Regions from separate parts of the Cellulosimicrobium sp. I38E genome, predicted to be linked through region 3. Evidence: predicted binding sites of a transcription regulator. Region 3 holds the regulator's gene; each other region holds the start of a gene.
The links. Region 3 encodes HrcA, which represses chaperone genes, less so after heat shock. Its sites were predicted from a motif close to TTNGCACTCGNNNNNNNCGAGTGCNAA; they were not measured.
Positions count from the first base shown of each region.

Region 1 (9,353 bases), on a different contig from region 3:
ACGACCGCGCGCGGCCGGCCGGTGCTGCCCGACGAGAAGCCCGCCCACGCGAGGTCGTCCGGGGCGGGCGCGTGGCCCGTGCCAGGGCTCGCACCCCCCTGCGGGGCGAGCCCCGGCACGAGGTCGGGGACGGCGCCGGTCCCGCGCGGCAGCGGCACCTCGACGAACGTCCGGGGGGCCAGCGTGCGCAGGACCTCCGCGCGGTGCGCGCGCGGCCACGCCGCGTCGCACACGAGCGGCGTCGCGCCGGCGTGGTCGGCGGAGAGGACCGCCGTCAGCAGGTCCAGCGGGTCGGGCAGGGACAGGGCGACCAGGTCGCCGGGACGCGTGCCCGTCGCGGTGAGGTGCGTCGCGCCCGCGCGCACGTCCGCGGCGAGCGCGGCGTAGGTGCGCGACCGCTCGGGGGTGCGCAGGGCGAGTCGGTCGCGCACCGCCGGGTCGGCGGCGTGCGTCAGGACCTGGTGGGCGACGGGCACGCGGACACTCTCGCAGGTGTCAGGAGAAGGCGCGGTCGGCGGCCGCGGGACGCCCTGCCGAGCCGCCCGACCGCCGCGCGGCGGGGTAGGAGCGCACGACGCCGACGGTGATCGCCGCGGCGGCCAGCGCCTTGAGGACGTCGCCGGGCACGAACGCGAGGGAGAGCTGCGCGGTGGTCGCGAGCGGCACCCCCGTGACGAGCGACTGGACCGGCACGCCGAGCGCGTAGACCACCGCGACCCCGCCGACGAGGCACGCGACGAGCACCCCGACGAACGTCACCCGGCGCAGCCGGTCGACGAGCCAGCCCACGACCGCCGCCCCGACGAGGAACCCGACCAGGTAGCCGGCGGACGGGCCGACGAACGCCCCGAGGCCGCCGCGCCCGCCCGCGAGGACCGGGAGCCCCGCCGCCGCGAGCGCGAGGAACGTCGCGACGGCGAGCGCGCCGCGCCACGCACCGAGGATCGCGCCCGCGAGCATGACACCGAGCGTCTGGAGGGTGATCGGGACCGCGTTCCCGAACAACGCGATCGAGCCCGGCATCCCGAGCGCCGCGATCAGCGCCGCGAACGTCGCGACGCGCGCCGCGTCCCCTGCGTCGAGGGCGAGCGGTCCGCGGGTCCCGGCCGCCGGGGCGGGGGTCGTCGTGGCGGTCCGGGGCGTCCCCGCGGTCGTCCCGGTCGATGCGTCGGTCATGGCGCTCCCTGCGTCGTCGTGGCGGGTCGGTGCTCGACCCGTCGTGGCCACGTCCACTCTCCCGACTCGCGGCGGTGCGCGACGACGGCGGCGCGGACGACCGCGGTGGCGTCGCGTGCACGAATCGCACAAGCGGTTGGAGGGTTCCCCCAACCGGATCGCGCGGACGGGCGGCGGAACCCGAGGAAGCCGACAAACGTGCTTCCGGATGCCCTCGGCCGGGATGCGCGACGACCTCTTGGCACTCCCCGGGGGAGAGTGCTAGAACAGTCGTGTAGCCGCCCGTGAGGTGCCTACCTCGCGGGAGCACCGACCGGTCCCGGACGGTCCGGGACCGACCGACGAGGGAGGTGAGAGGTGTGGCTGCGATGACCGACCCGTTCACGACCACCTTCGACGCGATGGACCGGCTGGTCGGCCAGCTCGCGTCCGGGGCACGCACGACCGCCGCGTCGGCGTCGGGTGGTATGCCGCTCGACCTGTTCCGGGCGGGGGAACACTACGTCCTGACGATGGACCTTCCGGGCGTCGACCCGGGGACGATCGACGTGTCCGTCGAGGACCGGACGCTGACGATCCGCGCCGAGCGCAGCCAGCGGACCGACCCCGACGTCCAGTGGCTCGCGCGCGAACGGCCTTCGGGGACCTACGCGCGCCAGCTCACGGTGGGGCGCGGGCTCGCGCTCGACAAGATCTCGGCGTCCTACGAGGACGGGGTGCTGTCGCTGACCATCCCCGTCGCGGAGGAGGCCCGGCCCCGCCGGATCGAGGTCGCGCACCGTGCGGGCAGCGGTGCGGCGACGCAGATCACGGCCGAGGCCGAGCCTCGGGCGAGCGAGGGCTGAGCCCCGCTCAGACCTCGCCCGGGAGTGCCTTGCGGACGACGAGCCGCGTCCAGGCGCCGAGGTAGATCCGGTCCCCGTCGGACAGCTCGCGTCGCTGCCCGGCGGGGACCGGGTCCGTCGGCAGCGGTTCGCCCGCGGGGCTCACGTAGGTCCCGTTCGACGACTGCAGGTCCTCGACCCACCACCGCTGGCCGTCCGTGCTGAGCTGGCAGTGCCGGCGCGAGACGCCGGTGTCCGCGCCGCAGTCGACCTGCGGGTGGATGCCCCGCGACACCGACGGGCGCCCGACGAGCACGCTGCGCTCGCGCAGCACGACGAGGCCGGGCAGGCCCGCCGAGGGCATCGGGTCCTCGGGCTGCTGCGCCGTGTACCAGTCGGGGTCGATCCAGATCTCCACGACCCACTGGTCCGGTCCCGGCACCGGAGGTGTCGGCAGGTGGGTGCCCGACGGCGCGGGCTCGCCCGGAGCGGCCGGCTCGCCCGCGGCGCCCGCCTCGGGTGCGGTGGGCGCGGCCGCGCTGGGCAGCGGCGGCGGGGTGGACGACGACGCCGGGGTCGCGGCGGAGGCCGGCAACGGGGGCGGCGTGAGCGCCGAGGGCGTGCCCGGGACGGGGGCCGCGGGCGGCGTCGGGCGCGACGGCGGGTCGAGCGAGAGCGCGGACGGCGGGTCGACCGGGTCGGGCAGGGCGCCCGTCGTGAAGTCGTAGCCGCAGTTCTCGCAGAACAGCGCGCCGCCGGCCGCCGGCGACCCGCAGTTCGGGCACTGGACGGGCTGGGTCGTCGCGGGGGCGGGGGTGCCGCCCGGCGCGGGCGTCGCGCCGCTCGGCGCAGACGCGGCGGGGGGCGACGCGGCGCCGATCGGCTCGCCGCACACGTCGCAGTAGTCGGTCGACTCGGACGGGTGCCCGTTGGGGCAGACGACGGCGCTCACCGGCGGACCCGGGTCGTCTTCGTCGAGGCGGTGTCGAGCGCCATCTCGTCCAGGGTCGAGGTGTTGCGCTTGAGGCGCACCGTCCCCTGCTCCTCGTTGTCGATGTCGACGACCTTGCGCAGGCGCGACGTCGCCTCGTCGTTGCCCGTCTGCTGCGCGAGCTGCACGGCGCGCCCGAGCTTCACGGTCGCCGTCGCCTCGTCGCCCGACGCCTTGGCCGCGAGACCCTCCTGGATGGCCGCGGCGAGCTCGGTCTGGCCCGTGTAGTGCGCGACCTCGGGGTTGATGCGCGTGGTGAGCGACTCGTCGTCGGACCACTTGGCCTTGACCAGGCCGGAGGAGACGACCTCGCCGTTGACCGCCAGCTGGACGCGCGCCGCGAGCTGCTCGGAGCCGACGGGCTTCGAGGCCACGCGCACCGCGACGTGGTAGTCGCGCGACTCGTCGCCCCACGACCCGGTCGGGTACGCGCCCGTGAGCGGGTTGACCTCGGCCCGGCGGTGCGTGAGGTCCTCGACGGTCGGGGCGACCTGGCGCACGAAGAGCACCAGGGAGCCCTGCGGGGCCCAGACGCGGAGGTCGGCCGAGGCCACGCCCCGGGCCATGGATGCCTGCATGAGCTTCTCGAAGTCGGCGGCGATCTCGTTCGGGTCCGCGATGAGGCCGACCGAGCCGAGCAGCGCGGTCGAGATCTCGCGCAGCTCGTCGACCTGCCAGCGCGAGCCGACGCCGCGCGCGTCGCACTGGAAGTGCCCGGTGACGTCGCGGACCGCGGCGGAGAGGTTCGCGCGCGGCTCCGACTCGTTCTTGCCGTCCGTGAGGAGGATCGCGTGCCGCTGGGTCGCCTGCGGCACCGTCGCGAAGAGCTGGTCGGCGAGGCGCAGCCACGTGCTCATCGCGGTGCCGCCCCCGGGCGTGAGCATCGAGATCGCGCGCTTCGCCTCGGCGCGCGCGCCGGGCTCCATCTGGACCATCGCCATGCGGGCGTTGGGGTAGGGGAAGACGCGGTTGGCGACGTGGCTGCCGCCGACGATCGCGAACCACGTGCCGTCGAGGATCTGGTCCACGGCCACCTGGGCCGCGTGCTTCGCGGCCTCCATGTTCCGGCCCGACATCGACCCGGAGGTGTCGACCATGATGATCTCGGCGACCCCGCCCGCGCCGCCGACGCTCCCCGCGCTCCCGGCCCCCGTGCACGTCACGGTGACGATCGCGTGGACGTCCGTCGCGCCCTCGGACAGGAACTCGTTCTGGTAGACCTCGGCGGCGAACTCGGCCATGGGGGCTCCTTCGGTGGTGCGGGTGTTCGTGCAGGCTATCGGGTCGTGGGCGGGTCGCGCGTGGGTGGGGTCGTACCGCGGTGCGAGGCCCGCGTCAGGCGGTGGGGATCGTCGTCTCGAGGTCCGGGTCGAGCTCCGGGGAGTCCGGGTCCGAGGACCGGTCGAACCGCGCGAGCGTCGCCGTGATGTTGTCGCGGCCGCCCTGGGCGTTGGCCCAGTCCACGAGGGCGCTCGCCACCGTCTGCGGGTCGTGGCCGACCCGCTCCTGGGTGGCGTGGAGCAGCGCCGCGAGGTCGACGGCGGGGGAGCAGTAGTTCCACAGGCCGTCGGAGCACACCAGCACCCAGCCGTCGCGGTCGGGGAAGGTCGCGGCCGTCCGGGCGACCGGATCCGGGGCGTCGGGGCCGAGCCAGCGCGTGATCGCGTGGGCCTGGGGGGAGCTCTCCGCCTGGGCGCGGGGGATGCCCTGCGCCATCATCTCCTGCGCCCACGAGTCGTCGACGCTGAGCTGGTGCGCCTCGCCCGTGTCCGGGATCCAGTAGGCGCGCGAGTCGCCCACCCAGCCCGTGACGACGAGCGGGCCGTCCACGACGGCGGCGACGAACGTGCACGACGGCGGGTTCTCGCGGTCGGCCATCGCGCCCACGGTCGTCAGGATCGCGTCCTGCGCGGCGCGCGAGGCGTCCCCGACGAGCGCCGACCAGGCGGCGACCCGCGCCGTCGGCTCGCCGACGACGGGGGAGCTCCCCTCCGGGGCGCCCGCCGCGAGCACGTCGCGCGCCGCCCGCGCGGCCGCGAGGCTCGCGACGTCGGAGTCGGGGGCGGAGGAGACGCCGTCGCACACGACGAGCGCGGCGAACGCCCGGTCCGCCACGGCGGACGGGCTGGCGGCGAGGGCCATCGCGTCCTCGTTGCGGGAGTGCCGCACGCCGCGGTCGCACACGCCGGCGACCCACGTCGCGGGCCGCTCGGCCCAGTGGTCGCGTTCGGAGGCGGCGGGCTCGCCGCACTCGGTGCAGTACCCGTCCTCGGCGACGCGGCCCCCGCACCGCACGCAGGGTCGGGCGCCGGGGTCCGTCGCGCTGCCCGGCGCGGTCCCGTCGCTCACCGGGGAGCCGGCCGTGGGCGCGGCCGAGCCGTCCGGCGGCGCGAGCCGTTCCGCCCCGAGACCGGCCGACGCGTCGTCCGCCGGGTCCCCGGCGTGGGGGAGCGGGGCGAGCGGCGTGCCGCACGCCTCGCAGAACCGCGCACCCTCGGGCGACGGCTCGCCGCACGCGGGGCACGCGAGCAGCGCGGGCGGTGCCGGGACGGCCTGGTCGGGTACCGCCTGGTCGGGCGCGGCCTGGTCTGGCACGGCCTGGTCGGGCACGGGCGCCGGGGCGTCGCTCATCGGACCGTCCACCGTCGCACCTCGTTCGCGCGGTCGACGAGCGTGATGCGCTCGTCGCGCGAGTCCGTGAGCGACGCGAGCTCGCGGTACGCGCCCTCGAGGGCGTCGCGCAGCGCGGGCTCGTCGGCGGGGACGCCCGCGATCCGCGTCGTGGGCTCGGGCCCGGACCGCGTGACGGTCTCGAGCGCGGAGCGCAGTACGCCGACGGACAGCTCGGCGCGCTCGCGCGGCGCGATCGACACCGCGGAGACGCTCGCCATCGCGTCCGCGAGCGCGGGCAGGCCGCGCCCCGACTCGGCGAGCAGGTGCGCACGGAGCGTGCGGGACTCGACGTACGACCCGCGCGTTGGGCCGACGAGGTCGAGCGCGTGCAGCGCGCCGTCGAGGTCGCCGCGCGCCTCGCGGATGCGCATGAGCCCGAACGCGGCCGGCGCGGTGTAGTTCGCGTCGGTGCGCGCGCAGATCACGTAGAGCGACTCGGCGATGTCGGGCTCGCCGCTCAGCTCGCAGGCCGCGGCGAGCGCGAGCTTCGGTGCGAGCTCGCCGGGCACCTGGCCGTAGACCGCGTTGAACGACGCGCGGGCGGCGACCGGGTCGCCCTGCGCGAGCTCGCCGAGGCCCCCGAGCCAGGCGGCGCGCCACTCCCACGGGTCGTCCGCGAGGATCGTGCCGATCGTGCCGCGCAGCACGTCGAACCGGCCTGCCTCGATCGCCGCGCGGGCGCGCGCGAGGTGCACCTCGACCGTGTCCTCGGGCGCGTCGGCGAGCGCGGCGAGCCGCGCGTCCGGGTCGACGACGTTGACGCCGGCGAGCCAGCTCGCCATCGGGTCGTGGTCGTCGCGACGCAGCGTGGGGAGCTCGTCCCACGCGAGCGGCCGGGCCGCCACGTCGGCGACCGGCGCCTCGAACAGCACGGACGCCGCCGAGTGCAGCGCCGGGTTGCCCGGGCCCGCGTCGGCGGCCACGACCTCGCGCAGCACCCCGAGGAGCTGGGTGCGCATCTCGTCGGCGGTCGCGAAGCGGTCCGCCGGGTCGAGCGCGCACGCCTTGGCGAGCAGCCGGTAGAACGAGTCGTACTGCTGGAACACGGGCGTGTCCGCGACGGGGGGCAGCGACGCGACGTACGTCGTCGTGTTGCCCCGGAAGTCGAGGACGAGCGTCGCGAGCGTGCGGCCGATCGTGTAGATGTCGGAGGCGACCGACGGGCCGACCTCCGCCACCTCGGGGGCCTGGTACCCCACGGTCCCGAAGATCGCCGAGGTGAGGTCGTCGCTGCGCCGCACGCCGCCGAGGTCGATGAGCTTGACCCCGTCGCCCTGCTGGATGACGTTCTCCGGCTTGAAGTCGCAGAACAGCAGGTTGTGGTCGTGCAGGTAGGCGAACGCGGGGAGGATCGCGAGGACGTAGGCGAGGGCCTGGTCCACCGGCATCGGGTCGATGACCCCGTTGTTCGTCTCGCGGCGCTCCTGGAGGATCTCCTTGAGCGACTCGCCGCCGACGTACTCCATGACGGTGTAGCCCGCGCCGTCGTGCATCGCGAAGTTGTAGATCTCGACGATGAGGGGGTGCTCGACCTCCGCGAGGAACTGCCGCTCGGAGATCGCGGCCGCGTAGGCGTCCGGGTCGCCCGAGTTGAGCAGGCCCTTGAGCACGACCCACCGGCCCGACACGTTCTGGTCGCGGGCCAGGTAGATCCAGCCGAGGCCGCCGTGCGCGAGGCAGCCGACGACCTCGTACTGCCCGCCGACCAGGTCGCCCGGCTTGAGCTGCGGCGTGAAGTCGAACTTGTTGCCGCAGTGCGGGCAGAAGCCGGACGTGCGGCCGGGCTGGCCGTCGCGACCGCGGCCGACCTTCTCGCCGCACGCGGGGCAGAACCGCTTGCGCTCCGCGACCTCGGGCACCGCCATGACGGACTGCAGCGGGTCGCGCGCGGGCACGGACGGGACGGTCGTCAGACCTGCGCCGAGTCCGCGACCGCGCAGGCGCGTCGAGGACGTCCCGACGCGTCGCGTCGCCTTCGAGCCGGTCGCGGCGGTCCGCGCCGAGCCGAGCGCGGCCGTGGCGAGGCGGCTCGAGCTCGTGCGGCCCGTGCGGGTCGAGCGCTCGGCATCGGGGTCAGCGCCCGCCGCCGACCCGGTCCCGGGGCGGCCCTGGACGAAGCCCGTGCCGAGCATCGCGGACGGCGACGCTGCGGCGGCCGAGCCGGGCACCGGCGCGCCGGTGGTGCCGGTCGAGGTCCCCGTCGGCGTGCCGCCGGAGCCGCCCGCGGGCGCGCCGCAGACGTTGCAGTAGCCGTCCTCGATGGTGCCCGGGCAGCCGGGCTCCGAGCACGGGACGGTCGCGGTGGTGGTCACGACGACGCTCCTTCCGGGGTGGGCAGGTCGCGGGTGAGGAACTGGTACTGCTCGACGAGGAAGCGGGCGAGCGTCACGTCGCACGGCACGGCCTCGACGGCGTCGCGCGCCTCGACGTGGCCGGAGCGCACGGTGGGCGACGCGGACCGCCCGTTGGCCCGGGCCTTCGCCGCGAGCCGCTCGAGGCTGTAGCGCAGCTCGGCGCGCTCGCGCAGGGGCCGCGTGTAGGCGTCCTCGACGGTCTCGACGGCGCGGGCCACGGTCGCGAGTCGCGCCGCGTAGGCGTCGAGCTCGAACCGGGAGTCGGGGACGGGCCCGAGTCGCGAGACGTCGGGGACCGCGAGCCGCGGCGGGTGCGCGATCTCGCGCCGGCACCGCGCGACGAGCTCGCGCAGCGCGGGCTCGCGGGCCTCCAGCGCCTCGCGCTGCTCCTCGGTCCGCGCGCGGTCGCGGCGCAGCTCGCGGCGCTGCGCCGACGCGACGATGAGGTCGCGCTCGGCCCGCGCGACCTCGGTCTCGAGCTCCGCGAGCGGGCCCGCGACGTCGGCCCCGCGCGCGGCCTGGGCGACGAGGTGGTCGAGGCGCCCGCGCAAGGTCTCGACGCGGCCCCGCGCGTCCGCGTCGGAGCCGGCCAGGTCCTCGCAGCGCACGAGCTCGGCGCGCACGCCGCGCAGGCGGGCGACCTGGTCGGCCGTGTGCGGGTCGAACGACAGGCGGGTGCGGAGCTGGACGACGAGCGCGTCGCACAGCTTCACCGCCTCCACCAGCGAGACGAGCGCGGCGCCCGACCCGGAGTCGAGGCGCCCCCAGACGAGCTGGGAGATCTTCTCGCGCGCGACGGCGTCCGCCCGGCCCGAGTCCCAGACGGGCCGGATCTCGTCCGCGCGCGTGCGGATCGCCTGCCAGAGCGAGAGCGCGAGCACGAGGTCGGCCGTGTAGACGTCGGGCGTCGCGGCGGCCTGCGCGGCGGCGTCGAGCCGGTCGAGCTCCGTGCGCCGCTCGTCGAGCCAGGTCTCGAGCGCGGCGAGGTACGCCAGGAGGTCGGCGGCGGGGATCGCCTCGCCGAGCCGTCCCGGCGCCTCGGGTGCAGTCGTGCGGGTCACGGCGTGCGGCCGTACACCGCGGTCGGCGGGGTCGGGGCCGGGCCGAGCCCGCCGAGCCACTCGCCGTAGGTCGCGGCCCAGCGCCCGTCGGCCTTCATCTGCTCGAGCACGCCGTTGACGAACCGGACCATGTCCACGTTCTGCGCGGGGACGCCGATCCCGTACGGCTCGTCGCTGATCGCCTCGCCGACGACCTTCGCGTACGGGTCCTGCGCGGCGAAGCCCGCGAGGATCGTGTCGTCGCCCGTGATCGCGTCGACCTTGCCCTGCTGGA
Region 1 covers NZ_LUAZ01000094.1:47,598-56,950, forward strand. Annotated here, with positions in the region: gene A0J59_RS20610 (class I adenylate-forming enzyme family protein) at 1-476, opposite strand, end outside; gene A0J59_RS20615 (biotin transporter BioY) at 496-1,176, opposite strand; gene A0J59_RS20620 (Hsp20/alpha crystallin family protein) at 1,536-2,021, shown strand; gene A0J59_RS20625 (FHA domain-containing protein) at 2,029-2,952, opposite strand; gene A0J59_RS20630 (VWA domain-containing protein) at 2,949-4,232, opposite strand; gene A0J59_RS20635 (protein phosphatase 2C domain-containing protein) at 4,327-5,622, opposite strand; gene A0J59_RS20640 (serine/threonine-protein kinase) at 5,619-7,976, opposite strand; gene A0J59_RS20645 (hypothetical protein) at 7,973-9,079, opposite strand; gene A0J59_RS20650 (glutamate ABC transporter substrate-binding protein) at 9,076-9,353, opposite strand, start outside.
Region 1: the regulator HrcA is predicted to act here: its motif matches at 1,415-1,441, upstream of A0J59_RS20620 (Hsp20/alpha crystallin family protein).

Region 2 (9,353 bases), on a different contig from region 3:
CGGTGCCCGACGCCGTCCCCGCCGCACTGCACCACCTCGCCGACGCGGTGGTGCGCACGCGGCGCGGGCCGCCGCGGCTCGCCCTGGTCTGACGACGCCGTCGGACGCACGGCCCGCGCGACCCCTGTCGGCGCGCACCCGACACATCCCAGCTCTCGGAACTCCCTCGGAGGACGACCATGCCCAGCAACGAAGCCCAGACCAAGGCCCAGCGCCGCGAGGCCGCGCGCGCCGAGGCCCTCGCGCTGCGCGAGGCGCAGGCCAAGCGCGACAAGCGGAACCGCCTCATCACGATCGGAGCGCTCGTCGCGGGCGTCCTCGTGCTCGTCGGCGTGTTCCTCGCCGTGTGGATCCCGGCCATGAAGGACCAGAACAAGACGATCGACGCCGTCGCGGCCGGGAACCTCGCCGACGTGACGAGCCCGTCCACGTCGCGCGACGACGGCGGCATCCCGATGGGTGCCGACGGCGCGGCCGGGACGGAGAACGAGGGCGCGGTCGAGGTCGGCGTCTACCTCGACTACATGTGCCCCATCTGCGGGCAGTTCGAGGAGACGAACGGCGCGACGCTCGACCAGCTCCGCGAGTCGGGCGACATCACCGTCGTCCTGCACCCCGTCTCGATCCTCGACCGCATGGCGAACGCGCAGCAGTTCTCGACCCGCTCGGCGGCCGCCGCCGCGTGGATCGCGGACCGCGCACCGGAGCAGATGAACGCGTTCAACGCGATCATGTTCCAGAACCAGCCCGAGGAGAACGTCTCGACCCTCACCGACGAGCAGATCGCGGACCTGGCCGAGCAGGCCGGCGTCCCGGCCGACGTCGCCGCGGGCATCGCCGACGGGACCGCCGTCGAGACCTACGGCGACTGGGCCGCCACCGCGACGAGCCTCGTCACGCAGGACGAGGCCCTCGTGAACCCGCAGTCGGGCGGCTTCGGCACGCCGACGATCACGATCGACGGCGAGCGCTGGGACGGCAACTGGAGCGACCCGAACGCGCTCTCGGACGCCGTCACGGCCGCGCAGGGCTGACCCGCAGGTCGGCGCCGCGCGCGGCGCCGGCCGCGGTCCGGGGCTCGCCGGGCGAGCAGGTAGTCTGTTCGCTCGCCCGGCAGCCCGGGCACGCCGCCTTAGCTCAGCTGGTAGAGCACTCGCCTTGTAAGCGAAAGGTCGTCGGTTCGAACCCGACAGGCGGCTCCACCACGACGCCCCCGGTTCGCGGAGCCGGGGGCGTCGTCGTGCCCGGTGGACGGGGGCGTCAGTCCTGCGCGAGCGGGACCGGCAACAGCTCGGGCGCCTTGGGGAGCCGACCGTCGCCCGACGACGTCCCCCGGATCCGGCGCTGCGCCCACGGCACGACGTGCGTGCGCACCCACTGCGCGTTCTGCCGCGCCCGGTCCAGCGCCGGGAGCGGCGGCAGGGGAGCGAGCGGGTCGTCCCACGCCGCGTCGTCGGGCGCCTGGCCCAGCCCGACGAGCGCGGCCTGCGCGACCCGCCGGTGCCCCTCGGGCGTCAGGTGGATGCGGTCCTCCGACCACACGCGCCAGTCCTGGAGCGCGCGCATGCCCCACAGGTCGAGCACGTACGCGCCCTGGCGGCGCGCGATCGACCAGATATGCGCGTTGTACACCCCGACGCGCGGGCGCGTGAGCCCTACGAGCGGCGACTGCGATGCGTCGAAGCCGGTGGCCATGAGCACGTCGATCCCTGCCGAGCGCAGGCGCGAGACCGCGTGCTCGAGGTTGCGCGCGAGCCGGTCGACGTCGGCGTTCGGCCGCAGGATGTCGTTGCCGCCACCGATGACGCTCACGAGGTCTGGCTTCAGCTCCAGCGCCGCCGGGACCTGCTCGGTGAGGATCGAGCGCAGCTTGCGCCCGCGGATCGCGAGGTTCGCGTAGCGCAGCGGCTCCTCGCCCGCCGCGACGCGTCGGGCCGCGAGGTGCTGGGCGAGGAGGTCGGCCCAGCCGCGCTGGTGGTCCGCCTCGCCGGGGTAGGGGTCCCACAGGCCCTCGCTGAACGAGTCGCCGATCGCGACGTAGCTCGACCAGCGGGGCGGGGCGTCGTCGGGTCGGTGTGCGTCAGAGGCGTCACCGGCCAGGGGAGTGGTCGTCGGGTTCTGCGTCGTCACCCGCCCATTCTGCTCCCGTCGGTCCCGTGCCCCACCGAGGCAGAACCCTGGTCGGTCGAGGTTGAGCCGTAGTCCGCCGAGGCAGAGCCGTGGTTCCGCGAGGTAGCGCCGTGGTTCCGCGAGGTAGAGGCCTGGTTGGTCGAGGTAGAGCCGAGGTCATGCCTGACGGCGGCCGGACACCGATCGCGATCAGGTCACCACGCGTGAGGGTTCGGCCGCTGCCCAGATGACCCGGAGGGCCGACCGGGCGGGTCGCAGCGGGTCCAGCGGGCGCTCGGACGTCTGGAGGCGTAGGACGAGCCCCGCCGCGCGGGGTTCGCCGGGGGCGAGCCCAGACCACGGTGAGACGAATCCGGGCGGGGTGAGTGGTGGCACCACCACCAACCCGACCTCTCAGGGCGACCCCGCGCCGTCGGGCACGAGAACCACGCCTCTACCTCGACCGACCAGGGCTCTACCTCGCCGGACCACGGGTCTACCTCGCCGGACCACGGGTCTACCTCGGCGGGGGGCGGGCTACGCGGTCGGGAGGGTCCAGTCGACGGGGGCGGCGCCCTGGGCGACGAGGAGCTCGTTGACGCGGGAGAACGGGCGGGAGCCGAAGAACCCGCGGCGCGCGGAGAGCGGGCTCGGGTGGGCGCTCGCGACGACGGGAGTGTCGCCGAGCATCGGGCGCAGCGTCGCGGCGTCGCGGCCCCACAGGATCGCGACCAGCGGGGCGTCGCGCGCGACGAGCGCCCGGATCGCGGCCTCCGTGACGGCCTCCCACCCCTGGCCGCGGTGCGAGCCGGGCTCGCCGGGGCGGACGGTGAGCACCCTGTTGAGGAGCATGACGCCCTGGTCGCTCCACGCGGTGAGGTCGCCGTTCGCGGGCGTGGGGGCACCGACGTCCTCCGCGAGCTCCGCGAAGATGTTCTGGAGCGAGCGCGGCACCGGGCGCACGTGCGGCTGCACGGAGAACGACAGCCCCATCGGGTGCCCCGGCGTGGGGTAGGGGTCCTGGCCGACGACGAGCACGCGCACGTCCGCGAGCGGCCGCGAGAACGCGTTCAGGATCGCCGACGGCGCGGGCAGGTACTCGCGTCCGGCTGCGACCTCGGTGCGGAGGAAGTCCCCGAGCGCGTGGAGCTGCGGCTCGACGGGCGCGAGGGCCTGGGCCCAGTCGGGCGCCATGATGCTCGCGAGCGGGGGGCGGGGGGCCGTCGCCGGATCGGTGACTGCCGGGGTGTTGCCCGGGTCGACGTCGACGGGCTGGGCGGGTGCGCTCTCCACGGCCACGAGCCTATCGGCCCCCGGGGACGCCTCCGGCGACTCCGGCGAGGATGAATGACACCCGTGTGGTTCGTGCGTACGCTGAGAGGCGGCCGGGCGCACCGGGGTGCGCAGGTCCCGTGACGAGAGAGTGCAGGGAGGGAACGATGAGCGAGGCGGCGTACGTGCTCGACGGACCCGACGGCGTCGGCGACCCGACCGCCCAGGAGGGCCCGGCGTCGGGCCTGAGCGAGCGGGACCAGGAGATCCTGGCGTTCGAGCGGCAGTGGTGGAAGTACTCGGGCGCCAAGGAGCAGGCGGTGCGCGAGCTCTTCGACATGACCGCGACGCGCTACTACCAGGTGCTCAACGCGCTCATCGACTCACCGGCGGCGCTCGCGCACGACCCGATGCTCGTCAAGCGGCTGCGCCGGATGCGTTCCACCAGGCAGCGGGCCCGGACGGCCCGCCGGCTCGAGGGTCTGTGACCTGAGGTGCACCCCTCGCCCGTGAAGTTCGCGCGAACCGGGCGTTTAGCCAACGGGCCCGACCGGGCTACCCTGTCGCCGTGACGAAGAGCCGCTACCCCTACGCGCCCGACGAGTTCGACGCGCCCGCGCAGCAGGGCGCGCCCGTGGGGGTGCACCGCACGCCGCGCAGCGGGTGGAGCAAGACGTGGCCGTTCCTGCTGGTCGCCGTCGTCTTCGCCGGCCTGGCGTACGGGGGCGTCGCGCTGCTGTCGGACAACGGCGCGACCGAGAACCCGCCGCAGGCGCAGTCCACCGAGCCCGCGGCCGAGGAGACCGAGGCGCCGCCCGCCGAGGAGACCGAGGAGCCTCCGGCGGAGGAGGAGCCCCCGGCCACGGAGGAGCCGCCCGTCGAGGAGACGCCCGCCGCGCCGGACCTCGCGACGCTCATGGCCGCTGCCGACCCGAGCGCGTACGTCCGCGTGCTGAACGACAGCGGGATCGGCGGAGAGGCGCGCAAGGGCAAGGACGCCCTCGACGCCCAGGGCTTCAGCAACACCGAAGCGGGAGACTTCCCCGCGGAGAGCGAGAGCCCCGACGTCACGACCGTCTGGTACGTGCCGGACCGCAGCGACACGGCCGCCGCCGTCGCGGCGACGCTCGGGATCCCGGCGGAGAACGTGGTCCAGGTCGACGCCCTCAACACCGGCGACGTCGCCGTCATCATCAAGTCGGAGCTCACCCCCGTCGGCTGACGGCTGCGCCCCGGATCTCTCGGGGGCGAGGTCGCACCCGTGTGACCTGCTCGTTCACCGGAGTTCCTTGCCCGCGTCGCGCCGCGCGTCCGACCTTCCGCGCGGGCCACGGGCGGGCTAGGCTCGGGCTACCACGGGGCGGGGGTCGCCTCGCGGGCGACGATGCACGAGGAGAACGTCAATGGCTCAGGGCACCGTGAAGTGGTTCAACTCCGAGAAGGGCTACGGGTTCATCACGCCCGCCGCCGGCGGACAGGACCTCTTCGTGCACTTCAGCGCGATCCAGACCGACGGCTACCGCACGCTCGACGAGGGCCAGGAGGTCGAGTTCGAGCTCGGCCAGGGCACCAAGGGCCCGCAGGCCGAGCAGGTGCGGCCGCTCTGACGCCGCTCGCGAGGGTCGCGTGACGGAGAACCTCGACGCCGTCGTCGTCGGTTCGGGCCCCAACGGGCTGGCCGCCGCCGTGACCCTCGCACGCGCCGGTCTCGCCGTGCGCGTCCTCGAGGCGCAGCCGACGATCGGTGGCGGCTCGCGCACGCTCGACCTCGGCCTCGCGGACGGGGTCGTGCACGACGTGTGCTCGGCCGTGCACCCGATGGCGTGGGCGTCCCCGTTCTTCGAGGCGTTCGACCTCGCTGCGCGGGGCGTGGAGCTGTTCGCGCCCGAGGTGTCGTACGCGCAGCCGCTCGACGGCGGCCGCGCGGGCATCGCGTACCACGACCTCGACCGCACGGTGGAGCGTCTCGGTGTCGACGGCGCAGCCTGGCGCGCGCTGCTCGGCCCGCTCGCCGAGGGCTGGCGCGACGTCGTCGCGGTCGCCCTGGGTGACAAGCGGTCGGTGCCGGGGCGCGTGCTGACGCCGAGCGGCGCAGGGGCGGCGGCACGGTTCGGCGCGGCGGTCCTCGAGCAGGGGAGCGCGGCGTGGACGCGGCGGTTCCGCACGGACGAGGCCGGGGCGCTGCTCACGGGCGTCGCGGCGCACGCGATCGCCCGCCTGCCGTCGCTGGCCGCCGCCGGGACGGCGCTCCTGCTGGCCTCGCTCGGTCACGCGCCGGGTGGGTGGCCGCTGCCACGGGGCGGTTCGGGCGCGATCGCCGCAGCACTCCTGGACGACCTGCGTGCTCACGGCGGGGAGGTCGTCACGGGCCACCGCGTCGGGACGCGGGCCGACCTGCCGCGGGCTCGGGCCTACGTGTTCGACACGGCGCCGCGCGTCGTCGCGGACGTGTTCGCCGACCGCCTGACGCCGCGCACCGAGTGGGCCCTCCGGAGGTTCCGGCACGGCGACGCGGCCGCGAAGGTCGACCTCGTGCTCTCCGGGCCGGTCCCGTGGGCGGACGCGGAGGTGGGGCATGCCGGCACGGTGCACCTCGGCGGCACGCGCGCCGAGATGGCGCGCGCCGAGGCCGACGTCGCGGCCGGGCGCCACGCCCCGCGCCCGGTGGTCCTGGTCAGCGACCCGACCGTCGTCGACCCCGGCCGTGGGACGGGCGGGCTGCGCCCGCTGTGGACGTATGCGCACGTGCCCGCCGGCTCGACGCGCGACGTGACCGAGGACGTCCTCGGTCAGCTCGAACGGTTCGCCCCGGGGGTCCGGGACCTCGTCGTCGCGTCCCGCTGCGTGCCTGCCGCGGAGATGGCGACGCACGACGAGAGCTACGTGGGCGGCGACATCGCGGGCGGCGCGGTGAGCATGTGGCAGATGGTCGCGCGCCCGACGCCCCGGCTCGACCCGTACGCCGTCGGGCTCGAGGGCGTGTACCTGTGCTCGGCCTCCACGCCGCCGGGGCCGGGCGTGCACGGGCTCGGCGGCTGGTACGCCGCGCGGCGCGTGCTGCGCCGGGAGTTCGACGTCCGCGCGGAGCCCGATCTGGCGCCGACGTCGGGAGTGGGTGCCAGGTAGCGCTCGCGGTCCGGGACCACGCCTCGACCCCAGGCGACCACGCCTCTACCTCGCCTGACCACGCCTCTACCTCGCCGGGGCGGCGGTGGTCGTGTCGAGCTCGACGAGCGCGAGCACGACGAGCGAGCTCCACGACAGCGGTGCGACGGCGGCGGGCGACCCGTCCGCGAGGACCTTCTCCGGGATCGCGCCCGACGCGGTGCGGTGGTCGTCGACCCACCGCAGCCACTCCTCGGCGTCCGCGACGTCCTCGGGCTCGGACGGCGACGCGGCGGTGAGCGCGTAGAGCGTCGTCTGCGGCGTCCAGAGATGCCGTCCTCACGCCAGCCCGCCCCGGGAGCGAGCCCACCGGCGGGGCGCAGCATCTCGGTGACGGACGCGCGCCACGCGACGTCCGCTCCCGCGAGCGGCTCGGGCTGGAACGGGGGCAGGACGAACGCGGTCGACGCGTCGCGCGCGCCGCCGGTGACGTGGCGCGGGTAGCCCTGCGACCCGAACGACCGCTCGACGGCCATGCGCAGCCGTGCGGCGCCGAGCGTCGCGTCGGTGGCGCGCGCCGTGTCGCCCGTCGCGGCGTAGACGTCGGCCGCGGCCTCGAGCCCGGCGAGCAGGGGACCGGCGGTGCCGAGGGCAGGGACCAGCACGCAGCCGGCCAGGGCTGCGGCGAGGCGCCACGACGGTGTTGCGCGGATCACACCGCGCATCCTAGGGCGATCGCGAGGTACGGCGGGTTTCGCCCGTCGCGATACGGGGGAGGGCCGTGGCGGGCTGTCTTGCACTCGCCCCCTGCGAGTGCCAATAATGGCGTTAGCACTCTCGTCATGAGAGTGACAGAAGTGACCAGCGCAGGCAGCCGCTCACCGCGGGTGCGGCGCACCACACCAGGTCGACAGGTGAGGCCCGCCCCGGCGGCGTGACATGAACGCCGCCCGTCGCGGGCCGTCCGTCGCGGGCGCCGGCCGACCGCCATACGCCACCAGCGGAGGATCATTCCCCATGGCCAAGATCATCGCCTTCGACGAGGAGGCTCGTCGGAGCATGGAGCGCGGGCTCAACGCCCTCGCCGACACCGTCAAGGTCACCCTCGGCCCCAAGGGCCGCAACGTCGTGCTCGACAAGAAGTGGGGCGCGCCGACCATCACGAACGACGGCGTCTCCATCGCCAAGGAGATCGAGCTCGAGGACCCGTACGAGAAGATCGGTGCGGAGCTCGTCAAGGAGGTCGCCAAGAAGACCGACGACGTCGCGGGTGACGGCACCACCACCGCGACCGTGCTCGCCCAGGCGCTCGTGCGCGAGGGCCTGCGCGTCGTCGCGGCCGGCGCCAACCCGATCGCCGTCAAGCGCGGCATCGAGAAGGCCGTCGACGCGGTGACCGAGCAGCTGCTCAACGCCGCCAAGGAGATCGAGACCAAGGAGGAGATCGCCGCCACGGCCGCCATCTCCGCCGGCGACCCCGCGATCGGCGAGCTCATCGCCGAGGCCCTCGACAAGGTGGGCAAGGAGGGCGTCATCACGGTCGAGGAGTCGAACACGTTCGGCCTCGAGCTCGAGCTCACCGAGGGCATGCGCTTCGACAAGGGCTTCCTCGCGCGCTACTTCGAGACGGACCCCGAGCGCCAGGAGGCCGTGCTCGAGGACCCGTACGTCCTCATCGTCGAGTCCAAGATCTCGAACGTGAAGGACCTGCTCCCGGTCCTCGACCAGGTCATGAAGGCCGGCCGCTCGCTCCTCATCATCGCCGAGGACGTCGAGGGCGAGGCGCTCGCGACCCTGGTGCTCAACAAGATCCGTGGCACGTTCAAGTCCGTCGCCGTCAAGGCTCCGGGCTTCGGCGACCGCCGCAAGGCCATGCTCCAGGACATCGCGATCCTCACCGGCGGCCAGGTCATCACCGAGACGGTGGGCCTCAAGCTCGAGAACGCGACGCTGGACCTGCTCGGCCAGGCGCGCAAGGTCGTCGTCACCAAGGACGAGACCACGATCGTCGAGGGTGCGGGCGACGCCGACCTGATCCAGGGTCGCGTCAACCAGATCCGTGGCGAGATCGAGAAGTCGGACTCCGACTACGACCGCGAGAAGCTCCAGGAGCGCCTCGCGAAGCTCGCCGGCGGCGTGGCCGTCATCAAGGCGGGTGCCGCGACGGAGGTCGAGCTCAAGGAGCGCAAGCACCGCATCGAGGACGCCGTGCGCAACGCGAAGGCGGCCGTCGAGGAGGGCATCGTCGCCGGTGGTGGCGTCGCGCTCATCCAGGCCGGTGCCGTGGCGTTCGAGAAGCTCGAGCTCGAGGGTGACGAGGCGACCGGCGCGCAGATCGTGCGCGCCGCGATCGACGCCCCGCTCAAGCAGATCGCCGTCAACGCGGGCCTCGAGGGTGGCGTCGTCGCGGAGAAGGTGCGCAACCTCCCGTCCGGCCAGGGCCTCAACGCCGCGACCGGTGTCTACGAGGACCTCCTCGCCGCCGGCGTGAACGACCCGGTCAAGGTCACGCGCTCCGCGCTCCAGAACGCCGCCTCCATCGCGGCGCTCTTCCTCACGACCGAGGCCGTCGTCGCCGACAAGCCGGAGAAGGCTCCGGCCGTCCCCGGTGGCGACGGTGGCATGGGCGGCATGGACTTCTGATCCACGCCTGACCCTCTCCCGGACTGGTCCGGGAGGTCGCAGGACATCGAAGGCCGTCGGCCGGGTTCTCCCGGTCGGCGGCCTTCGTCGTGCCCGGAGCCTCCCGGTACACGGACGTATAACGCGGTGTATACACGCCGGAAACGAACGCCCGGCAGGATCTCCGCCATGCACCTGACACCCGCGGACACCGAGAAGCTCCTGCTCGCCGTCGCGGGCATGGT
Region 2 covers NZ_LUAZ01000011.1:62,276-71,628, forward strand. Annotated here, with positions in the region: gene A0J59_RS03130 (hypothetical protein) at 1-92, shown strand, start outside; gene A0J59_RS03135 (thioredoxin domain-containing protein) at 180-1,034, shown strand; tRNA gene A0J59_RS03140 (tRNA-Thr) at 1,127-1,202, shown strand; gene A0J59_RS03145 (SGNH/GDSL hydrolase family protein) at 1,261-2,130, opposite strand; gene A0J59_RS03150 (uracil-DNA glycosylase) at 2,647-3,306, opposite strand; gene A0J59_RS03155 (DUF3263 domain-containing protein) at 3,549-3,869, shown strand; gene A0J59_RS03160 (LytR C-terminal domain-containing protein) at 3,950-4,603, shown strand; gene A0J59_RS03165 (cold-shock protein) at 4,785-4,988, shown strand; gene A0J59_RS03170 (NAD(P)/FAD-dependent oxidoreductase) at 5,008-6,507, shown strand; gene A0J59_RS03175 (hypothetical protein) at 6,599-6,793, shown strand; gene groL (chaperonin GroEL) at 7,504-9,129, shown strand; gene A0J59_RS03185 (urease subunit gamma) at 9,298-9,353, shown strand, end outside.
Region 2: the regulator HrcA is predicted to act here: its motif matches at 7,315-7,341, upstream of groL (chaperonin GroEL).

Region 3 (9,353 bases):
CGTTCACGAGCAACTGGGTCGACGTCGCGAGCGGCGCCACGTACTCGGGAGCCCTGCTCCCGCACCTCTTCGGCAACCTGTGGTCGCTCGCGGTCGAGGAGCAGTTCTACCTCCTGTGGCCGCTCGCCGTCGTGCTCCTGAGCGTCGTGCGGCCCCTGCGCCGTCGGGCGCCGTGGATCGTGGCCGGTCTGGGGCTGGCGTCCGCGGCCCTCATGGCGCTGCTCTACGCGCCCGGCGCCGACCCGACGCGCGTCTACGTCGGCACCGACACCCACCTCTTCGCGCTCATGGCCGGGGCGGCGCTCGCGTTCTGGCACGTGCGCCCCGTCCAGCGGCCCGACGGCGACGCCCGGTCCGGCGCCGACGCGCACGTCCTCCTGCCGGGCGGTCCGCGCGTGCGCACGCCACGCGGCCGGCTCGCCGTCCTCGCCGCCGGGGTGGCGGGCGCGGTCGTGCTCGGGGTCGCGGTCGCGACGATGCGCTGGGACGACGCCCTCGCCTACCGCGGCGGGCTGCTCGTGTGCGCCGTCGCCGCGACCGCGGTGCTCAACGCCGTCGTGTGCCTGCCCGGCCTCGGCACGCAGCTCGACCGCGGCCCGCTCGGCTGGGTCGGACGGCGGTCGTACGGGCTCTACCTGTGGCACTGGCCCGTGCTCGTGCTCGCCGCGTCCTCGCTCGGGACCGTGGTCGGGCCCGTGCCGCCGGGCACGGTGCACCCGGTGGTCGTCGTCGTGACGCTCGCCGTGACCGTCGTCGCGGCGGCGCTCTCCTACCGGTACGTCGAGCGCCCCGTCCTACGGCGCGGGCTGCGCGGCGCGGCGCGCGACCTCGCGCGTCGGCTCCAGCCGACGTCCGACGAGGCCGGGCCGCGCGTCCTCTCCCGCCGGGGCTGGGCGCTCGCGGCGTCGTGCGCGCTCGTCGTCGGCCTCTCCGCCGCCGGCGTCGTCACAGCGCCTGCCACGACGAGCGTGGAGCAGCAGATCGCGGCGGGGGAGCAGGCAGCGCAGGCGACGCAGGCCGCGTCGGACGCCCCGGCGGAGGCCGCTCCGGAGGCGGCCGCCCCGGAGGGGGAAGCACCGGCAGACGGAGCCGGGCCCGACCCGGCCGCCTCGCCCGCACCGGACCCCGAGCCCGGGGCCGACGAGGTGCCGGCGGCGCCGGTCGCCGCGCCGACGGGCGACCAGGTCACCGTCGTCGGCGACTCGGTGACGCTCGCGAGCGCGCCCGCGCTCCTGTCCGCGCTCCCGGGCGCCTACGTCGACGGCGCGGTCTCGCGCCAGGTCAAGGACGGGCCGGCGGCGCTCGCCGCCGCGCGCGGCGCGGGCGCGCTGCGGCCCTACGTCGTCGTCTCGCTCGGGACGAACAGCACCGCGAGCGCCGCGGCGATGGACGAGCTGCTCGCGGCGATCGGGCCCGACCACCGCGTCGTGCTCGTCACCGGGTACGCCGACCGGCCGTGGGTCCCGGGCACCAACGCCGAGATCGTCGCCGCCGCGGGCCGGCACCCCGGCGTGGTCGTCGCGGACTGGTCGGCCGCGGCGGCCGCGGACCCCTCCGTGCTCGGCCCGGACGGCGTGCACCCCACGGACGCCGGCGCGACGGCGTACACCGCGGTCGTCGTCGACGGCCTGACCCGCGCGGCGGCGCTGGGTTCCACGACCCGTTGATCCCTCCGCGGCCGTCGTGCCGCGCCCGCCCGGGGCGAGGCACCGGGTGACTTCTGCCGTGCGGGCCGGTCCGCCCGGCGTTTCCTCTCGCGCCGTCGTCGGAATCCCGACAAGGTGGAGCACGACCGCGAAATGTGCGATCGACACACGACGTCCACATCCGGCGCGGGGCGGCTCCGCCGTGGCCCGTCGACCGACCGAGGAGACCCATGAGCGAGAGCACCGCCGGCGGCCCGCCGCGCGACGAGAACGAGCCGCGGCTCCCCTCGGACGCCGCCCCGGCGTCCGAGAACCCGTACGCGGCGGCCGAGCCGTCGGTCCCGCCCCGGGAGCCCGCAGCGTCCGAGCCCGCCGCGCCGCAGCCGCGGCCCGCGCCCACGCGACCCGCGTCGCCGCCCCCGGCCGGGCCGCCGCCCGCACAGCCGTACGGTGCCCCGCCCGCAGGTGCGTACCCCCCGCCTGCGGGGCCGCCGCCCGGTCAGCCGTACGGCCAGCAGCCGCCGGGGCAGCCGCCGTACGGCGGGCAGCCCGGCTACCCGCCGCCGGCCGCGCCGTACGGGCAGCCGGGCTACCCGGGGCAGACGGTCCAGGTCCAGGACGCCTTCTCCTACGGCTGGGACAGGTTCACGCAGAACGTCGGCGTCATCCTCGGCGGCGTCCTCACGTACGTCGCCGTGCTCGCCGGCCTGTCGGTCGCGTTCTGGGCGATCCTCGTCGGGACGGCGCAGACGACCGTCGACCCGGTCACCGGCGAGGTCAGCACGGCGGGCGGGTTCGCGTTCGGGTTCGGCACGTTCCTGTTCGTCGCGATCTTCGTCGTGCTGGGCTTCCTCGTGCAGGCCGCGGTGGTCAACGTGTCGCTCCTGGTCACCCGGGGCAAGAAGCTCGAGTACGCGGACTTCTTCCGGTACCCGAACCTCGGCACCGTGATCCTCGCCGCCCTCCTCATCGGGCTCGCGACGGGCGTGCTGGCCATCACGATCGTGGGACCGATCGTGTTCGTCTTCTTCGCCCAGTTCACGCTGTTCTACGTGATCGACAAGAACCTCGGCGTCTTCGACGCGTTCAAGGCGAGCTTCACCGTCGTGAGCAGGAACCTCGGCACCGTCGTGCTGCTGTTCCTCGGCGTGTACCTCGCCCAGCTCGTCGGGACGCTCCTGTGCTACGTCGGTCTGCTCGTCGCGCTGCCCGTCGCCCAGATCGCGACGGCGTACGTGTACCGACGCCTGAACGCTGAGCAGCCCGTCTGAGGAGGGTGGGCGTCGCGGTGCTCGCCGCGCGCCCAGGCCTCTGAGCAGCCAGGATAGGACCGAGCACGTCGAGGACGCGTGCTGCCCGCAGCACGTGACGACGAGGAACGAGGTGCACCATGACGGACCCCACGAACCCGGGCGGTCAGCCGCCCCGCGACGACGAGCCGACGCCGACGGACGGTTCCGGCACCCCGCAGCAGCCCGCAGAGCCGCCCGCGGGTCCGGCCCCGGACCAGCCCGCGGGCCCACCACCCACGACCCCCGACGCTCCGCCGGCCTCGCCGTACGGACCGGGCGGGGCGACGCCGCAGGACCCGGCCGCGCCGCCGTCGGGTCCGCCGGCCTGGGGTGCGCCGCAAGACCCGGCCGCACCGCCGTCGGGCCCGCCCGCGTACGGCGCACCCGGAGCGTACGGCGCACCCGCGGGCGCGCCGGGCGACCCCACGGCCCCCGGACCGACCGCCCCGCCGCCGGGCGCCTACCCGCCGCCGTCCGGCGCCTACCCGCCTCCGCCGGGTTCCTACCCCCAGGCGGCGGGCGGCTACGGCGCCCAGCCCGGGTACACGGGACCCGCGTTCGCGGTGGGTGAGGCGATCTCCTACGGCTGGCGCAAGGTCACCTCGAACCTCGGGCCGTGGATCCTCGTCGCGCTCATCTTCATCGCCGTCAACGTGGCCTGGAGCTGGATCTCGGGCGGGTTCGACCAGTTCCAGGACCAGTACGACTTCACGGACACGAACTTCGCCGCCGTCAGCGGCATCACCTTCACGAGCATCCTGCTCGGGATCGTCGGCACCGTCATCGGCTACCTCATCACCGCGTTCTTCACGCGCGGCGCGCTCGACGAGGTGGACGGGCGCCGCCCGGACGTCGCGGCGTTCTTCCGCATCGGAAACGTCGTCAACGTGCTGCTCGCGGCGCTGATCGTCGGCATCCTGACGGGCATCGGCTTCGTGCTGTGCATCCTGCCGGGCTTCGCGGTGCTGCTCTTCTCGGCGTTCGTCTACTACGTCGCGCTCGACCAGGGCGTCGACGCGATCACGGCGATCCGGACGAGCTTCTCGCTCGTGGCCAAGAACTTCGGCCAGGTGTTCCTGCTGCTGCTCGCGCTCTTCGGCATCAACATCCTCGGCGCGATCCCCTGCGGCCTCGGCCTGTTCGTCACGATCCCGCTGAGCTACGTGGCCGTGGGCTTCGCCTACCGCCGCCTCACGGGGGGAGTGCCGGCCGCCTGACGGCCGGTCGTCGTCGCCCGTCCACCGCGCCCCGGTGCCGCTCGACGGTGCCGGGGCGCGGCGCGTCCGGACCCCGGGGCGAGGTCAGGGCGCCGTGACGAAGTCGATGAGCTCCTCGACGCGCCCGAGCAGGGACGGCTCGAGGTCGGCGTACGTGCGGACGGTGCCGAGGATGCGCTGCCACGCGCGGCCGACGTCCTCGGCGGTGTCCGCGGGCCAGCCGAGCTCGCGCAGGATGCCGCGCTTCCACTCCGTGCCCCGCTCGATCACGGGCCAGCGGTCGAGGCCGACGCGCGCAGGCTTCACGGCCTGCCACACGTCGACGTACGGGTGCCCGAGCACGAGCACGGTGCCCGCGGGGGAGCGGCGCAGGGCCTCGTCGGCGATCCGCCGCTCCTTGCTCCCGGGGACGAGGTGGTCCACGAGCACGCCCACGCGCCGCTGCGGCGTCGGTCCGAAGTCCGCGAGCGCCGCCGCGAGGTCGTCGACGCCGTGCAGGGGCTCGACGACGACGCCCTCGACGCGCAGGTCGTCGCCCCACACCTTCTCGACGAGCTCGGCGTCGTGCTTGCCCTCGACCCAGATGCGGCTGCCGCGGGCCACGCGCGCCCGCTGCCCGACGACGGCCCGCGAGCCGGACGCGGTGCGTGCCGGAGCCGCGGGGGCGCGGGACGTGACGGGCGCGGTGAGCTCGACCGGCTCGCCGTCGACCCAGAACCCGGGCCCGAGCGGGAACGTCCGCGTGCGGCCGGCGCGGTCCTCGAGCACGACGACGTGCATGCCGCCCGACTTCTCGACGCGGACGACGGCGCCGACCCACCCCGTCTGCACCTCCTCGACCACGAGCCCGCGCTCGGCGGGCTGCGGTCGGGACACCGGTCGCGCGCGGTGGTGGGCGGGGGCGGGCGTGCCGCCGAGGACGTCGGAGCCATAACGGTCGAAGGACACGCCGTCACCCTAGGTCAGCGCCGGACGCACCCCGCCGAGATCGGCCCGTGCGTCGCGACATCGACCTGCCGAGGGCCGATCTCGGACGCTCGGGCCGATCTCGGCGCGCTCCGGACCCGGCTCCCGACGCGCGCGGCCCCGGGGGCGGGTGGTACGACGGAGCGGTGAGCCCGCAGCGCGCCGAACCGGACCCGAACCGCTGGCGCGTGCTGCCCGTCTGCCTCGCGGTGGGCTTCGTCACGACGCTCGACGTCTCGATCGTCAACGTCGCCCTGCCGTCGATCGAGTCGTCTCTCGACGCGGGCCCCACGGAGCTCCAGCTCGTCGTCGCGGGCTACACGCTCGCGTTCGGGCTCGCCCTGGTTCCCGCCGGCCGCCTCGGTGACGCGGGCGCCCGGCGCTCGCTGTTCATCGCCGGGCTGGTGGGCTTCGCGCTCATGAGCCTCGCGTGCGGGCTCGCGCCGACCGACACGTGGCTGGGCGTCGCGCGACTGCTCCAGGGCGTGAGCGCGGGCATCCTCAACCCGCAGGTCGTCGGGCTCATCCAGCAGCAGTTCTCCGGGTTCGAGCGCGGCCGGGCGTTCGGCATGTTCGGCGCGACGATCGGCGTCTCGACGGCGCTCGGCCCGCTGCTCGGCGGGCTCATCATCGCGGCGGCCGGCTCCGCGGACGGCTGGCGCTGGGTGTTCCTCGTGAACCTCCCGGTCGTGGCCGTCCTGCTGCCGTTCGCGTGGCGGCTCGTGCCCGGGCCACCGCCCGCCGACGCGCGGACCAGAGGGGGCCCGCGTCGCCTCGACCTCGTCGGGCTGGCGCTCCTGGGCGCCGCGACGCTCGGCGTCATGATGCCGTTCGTCACGACCACGGGACAGGGCGACGACGCGTCGCGCTGGTGGTGGCTGGCCGCCGCGGCGGCGGCGGGACTCGCGGCCGTCGTCTGGGAACGCCGGTACCAGCGCCGCACGGGGGAGGCGGTGCTCGACCCGCAGGTGGTCGGGCTCGGGTCGTTCCGCAACGGGGCGCTGCTCGGACTCGCCTACTTCGCGGGCTTCACGGGGATCTTCCTCGTCGTCACGCTCTACCTCCAGGACGAGCTCGGGTACACGCCGCTCCAGGCGGGGCTCGTCGGGACGCCCTTCGCGGTGGCATCGGGGGTCTCCGCCTGGTTCTCGGGACGGTGGGTCGCGCGGTGGGGCCGCCAGCTCGTCGTGGGCGGCGTGCTGCTCGTCCTCGTCGGGGTGGTCGCGGCCGACGCCGTGGTGCGACTGCTCGGGGACGACCCCGGCGCCGTCGGGCCGGCGCTCGCGGGCGCGCTGCTGGTCGCCGGGGCGGGCAGCGGCACGGTCATCGCGCCGAACCAGACCCTCACCCTGTCCGAGGTCCCCGTGAGCCGTGCGGGAGTGGCGGGGAGCATGCTCCAGCTCGGCCAGCGCATCGGGTCCGCGGTCGGGATCTCGGTCGTGCTGTCCGTGTACTACGGCGGGCTGGCGAGCGGCGACACGGCGGCGCACGCGACGGGGCGCGCGCTGCTCGTGACGATCGTGCTCGTCGCGCTCGCGCTCGTCGTCGGGCTCGTGGACCTGCGTTCGCGACGAGCGGAGGACCGCGGGACGGGCCGCGCGGACGCGTAGGATTGGCACTCGGAGGTCGAGAGTGCCGACGCCCGCGCGCCCGCCCGGGGCGGCGACGGCGCGGCACACGGAGGTGGACGTGAGCGAGGAGCGCCGGCTCGAGGTGCTGCGGGCGATCGTCGAGGACTACGTCCTCACGCGCGAGCCCGTGGGGTCGCGCGTGCTCACCGAGCGGCACAGCCTCGGCGTCTCGCCCGCGACGATCCGCAACGACATGGCCGCCCTCGAGGACGCCGGGTTCATCGCGCAGCCGCACACGTCCGCGGGCCGCATCCCGACGGACAAGGGCTACCGCCTCTTCGTCGACCGGCTGTCGGGCGTGAAGCCGCTGTCGGCGCCGGAGAAGCGCGCGATCGAGACCTTCCTCTCCGAGGGGGTCGACCTCGACGACGTCATCGCCCGCGCCGGGCGCCTGCTCGCGCAGCTCACGGGCCAGGTCGCGGTCGTGCAGTACCCGTCCCTGAGCCGGTCCGGGCTGCGCCACCTCGAGCTCGTGCCCGTCGGGGAGTCGCGCCTGCTCGTCGTCATCATCACGGACACGGGCCGCGTCGAGCAGCGCACGCTCGAGGTCGCGAGCGTGCCCGACGAGGGCACGCTCGTGGAGGTCCGCGCGCGGCTCAACGCCGCCGCGGCCGGCAAGCGCCTCACCGACCTCGCGCCGGGGCTCGCCGCCGTGACGGAGAGCTTCCACCCCGACGACGCCCCGCTCGTGCGCGCCGTGGGCGACCTCGTCGCCCAGACGCTCGCGGAGGAGAGCGAGGAGCGCCTCGTGCTCGCCGGCACGGCGAACCTCGCCCGCGCGGGCATGCGGTTCGAGCACGCGCTGCGCCCGGTCCTCGAGGCGCTCGAGGAGCAGGTGGTCCTCCTCGGCCTGCTCACCGAGATGGCCGCGGAGTCCGGCGTGAGCGTCCGGATCGGGCACGAGACCCAGCTCGAGGGCCTCGTCGAGACCTCCGTCGTGACGACCGGTTACGGTAACGACGGTGACACGGTCGCCCTCGTCGGCTCGATCGGGCCGACGCGCATGGACTATCCCGGGACCATCGCGGCGGTGCGCGCCGTCGCGCGCTACCTGTCACGGGTGCTCGGCACGTGAGCCCCGCCGCGGCCTCCCCGCACGCGGCGGGCACCCTCGACGACCGGCCCCGTGCCGGTCTCACGACTCCCACCAGCCCCTTCACGACCGGCCCCGTGCCGGCCTCACGACCCGCACCAGCAGAGAGTGACGTGTGAGCGACTACTACGAGATCCTGGGCGTGGCGCGCGACGCCAGCCAGGACCAGATCAAGAAGGCGTACCGCAAGCTCGCGCGCGAGCTGCACCCGGACGTCGCGGGCGAGGAGGCGGGCGACCGCTTCAAGGACGTCGCGCGCGCGTACGAGGTGCTCTCCAACCCCGAGAAGCGCCAGCAGTACGACCTCGGCGTCGACCCGAGCGCGCCCGGCGGCGGCAGCGGCCCCATGGGCGGCGGGTTCGGCTTCCAGGACATCTTCGAGACGTTCTTCGGCGGCGGGCAGGCGCAGCAGGGCCCCATCCCGCGCGCCCGGCGCGGCCAGGACGCGCTCGTGCGGCTCGACATCGACCTGTCCGAGGCGACGTTCGGCGCGCAGCGAGAGCTCCAGGTGGACACCGCGGTCGTGTGCGGGACGTGCGGCGGCTCGTGCTGCCGCCCGGGCACCTCGCCGCGCACGTGCGAGGTCTGCCACGGCCGCGGCACGGTCCAGCGCGTCGCGCGCTCGTTCCTCGGCCAGGTCATGACGAGCGCCCCGTGCGCCGCGTGCCAGGGCTTCGGCACCGTCATCCCCGAGCCGTGCGCCGAGTGCTCCGGCGAGGGCCGCGTGCGCAGCCGCCGCAGCATCACCGTCAACGTCCCCGCGGGCGTCGACACCGGCACGCGCATCAAGCTCACCGCGCAGGGCGAGGTCGGCCCGGCCGGCGGCCCCGCGGGCGACCTCTACGTCGAGATCCGCGAGCGCAACCACGACACGTTCGTGCGCCGCGGCGACGACCTGCACTGCACGCTCCAGGTGCCCATGACCGCCGCCGCCCTCGGCACGGTCCTCGAGCTCGAGACGCTCGACGGCGCGCAGGAGATCGACCTGCGCCCGGGCACGCAGCCGGGCCAGATCGTCACGCTCAAGAACCTGGGCGTCGGGCACCTGCACGGCAGCGGCCGTGGCGACCTCAACGTGCACATCGAGGTCCAGGTGCCGCGCGAGCTCGACGAGGAGCAGGAGCAGCTCCTGCGCACGCTCGCGACGCTGCGCGGCGAGGAGCGGCCCGAGCCGCGCCTGTCCGCCGCGCACCCGGGCGTGTTCTCGCGTCTGCGCGACAAGCTCTCCGGGCGCTGAGAGGGGCGGGCGCGTGAGTGCTCCGGTGTTCCTCGCCGAGACCGGGCTCGACGCCGTCGCGCCCGGCGACCGCTACGTCCTCGACGGGGCGGAGGGTCGCCACGCGGGCGTCGTCCAGCGCCGCGGGACGGGCGAGCGGGTCGACGTCGTGGACGGGGACGGGCTGCGCCTGCGCTGCGTCGTCGAGCACGCCGACGCGGGCCGCGTGACCCTGCTCGTCCAGGAGGTCGACCGCGAGCCCGCGCCCGCCGTCGTCGTGACGCTGGTGCAG
Region 3 covers NZ_LUAZ01000072.1:53,437-62,789, reverse strand. Annotated here, with positions in the region: gene A0J59_RS22575 (acyltransferase family protein) at 1-1,667, shown strand, start outside; gene A0J59_RS18855 (hypothetical protein) at 1,877-2,917, shown strand; gene A0J59_RS18850 (hypothetical protein) at 3,037-4,155, shown strand; gene A0J59_RS18845 (DUF3097 domain-containing protein) at 4,240-5,103, opposite strand; gene A0J59_RS18840 (MFS transporter) at 5,268-6,731, shown strand; gene hrcA (heat-inducible transcriptional repressor HrcA) at 6,811-7,827, shown strand; gene dnaJ (molecular chaperone DnaJ) at 7,961-9,082, shown strand; gene A0J59_RS18825 (16S rRNA (uracil(1498)-N(3))-methyltransferase) at 9,096-9,353, shown strand, end outside.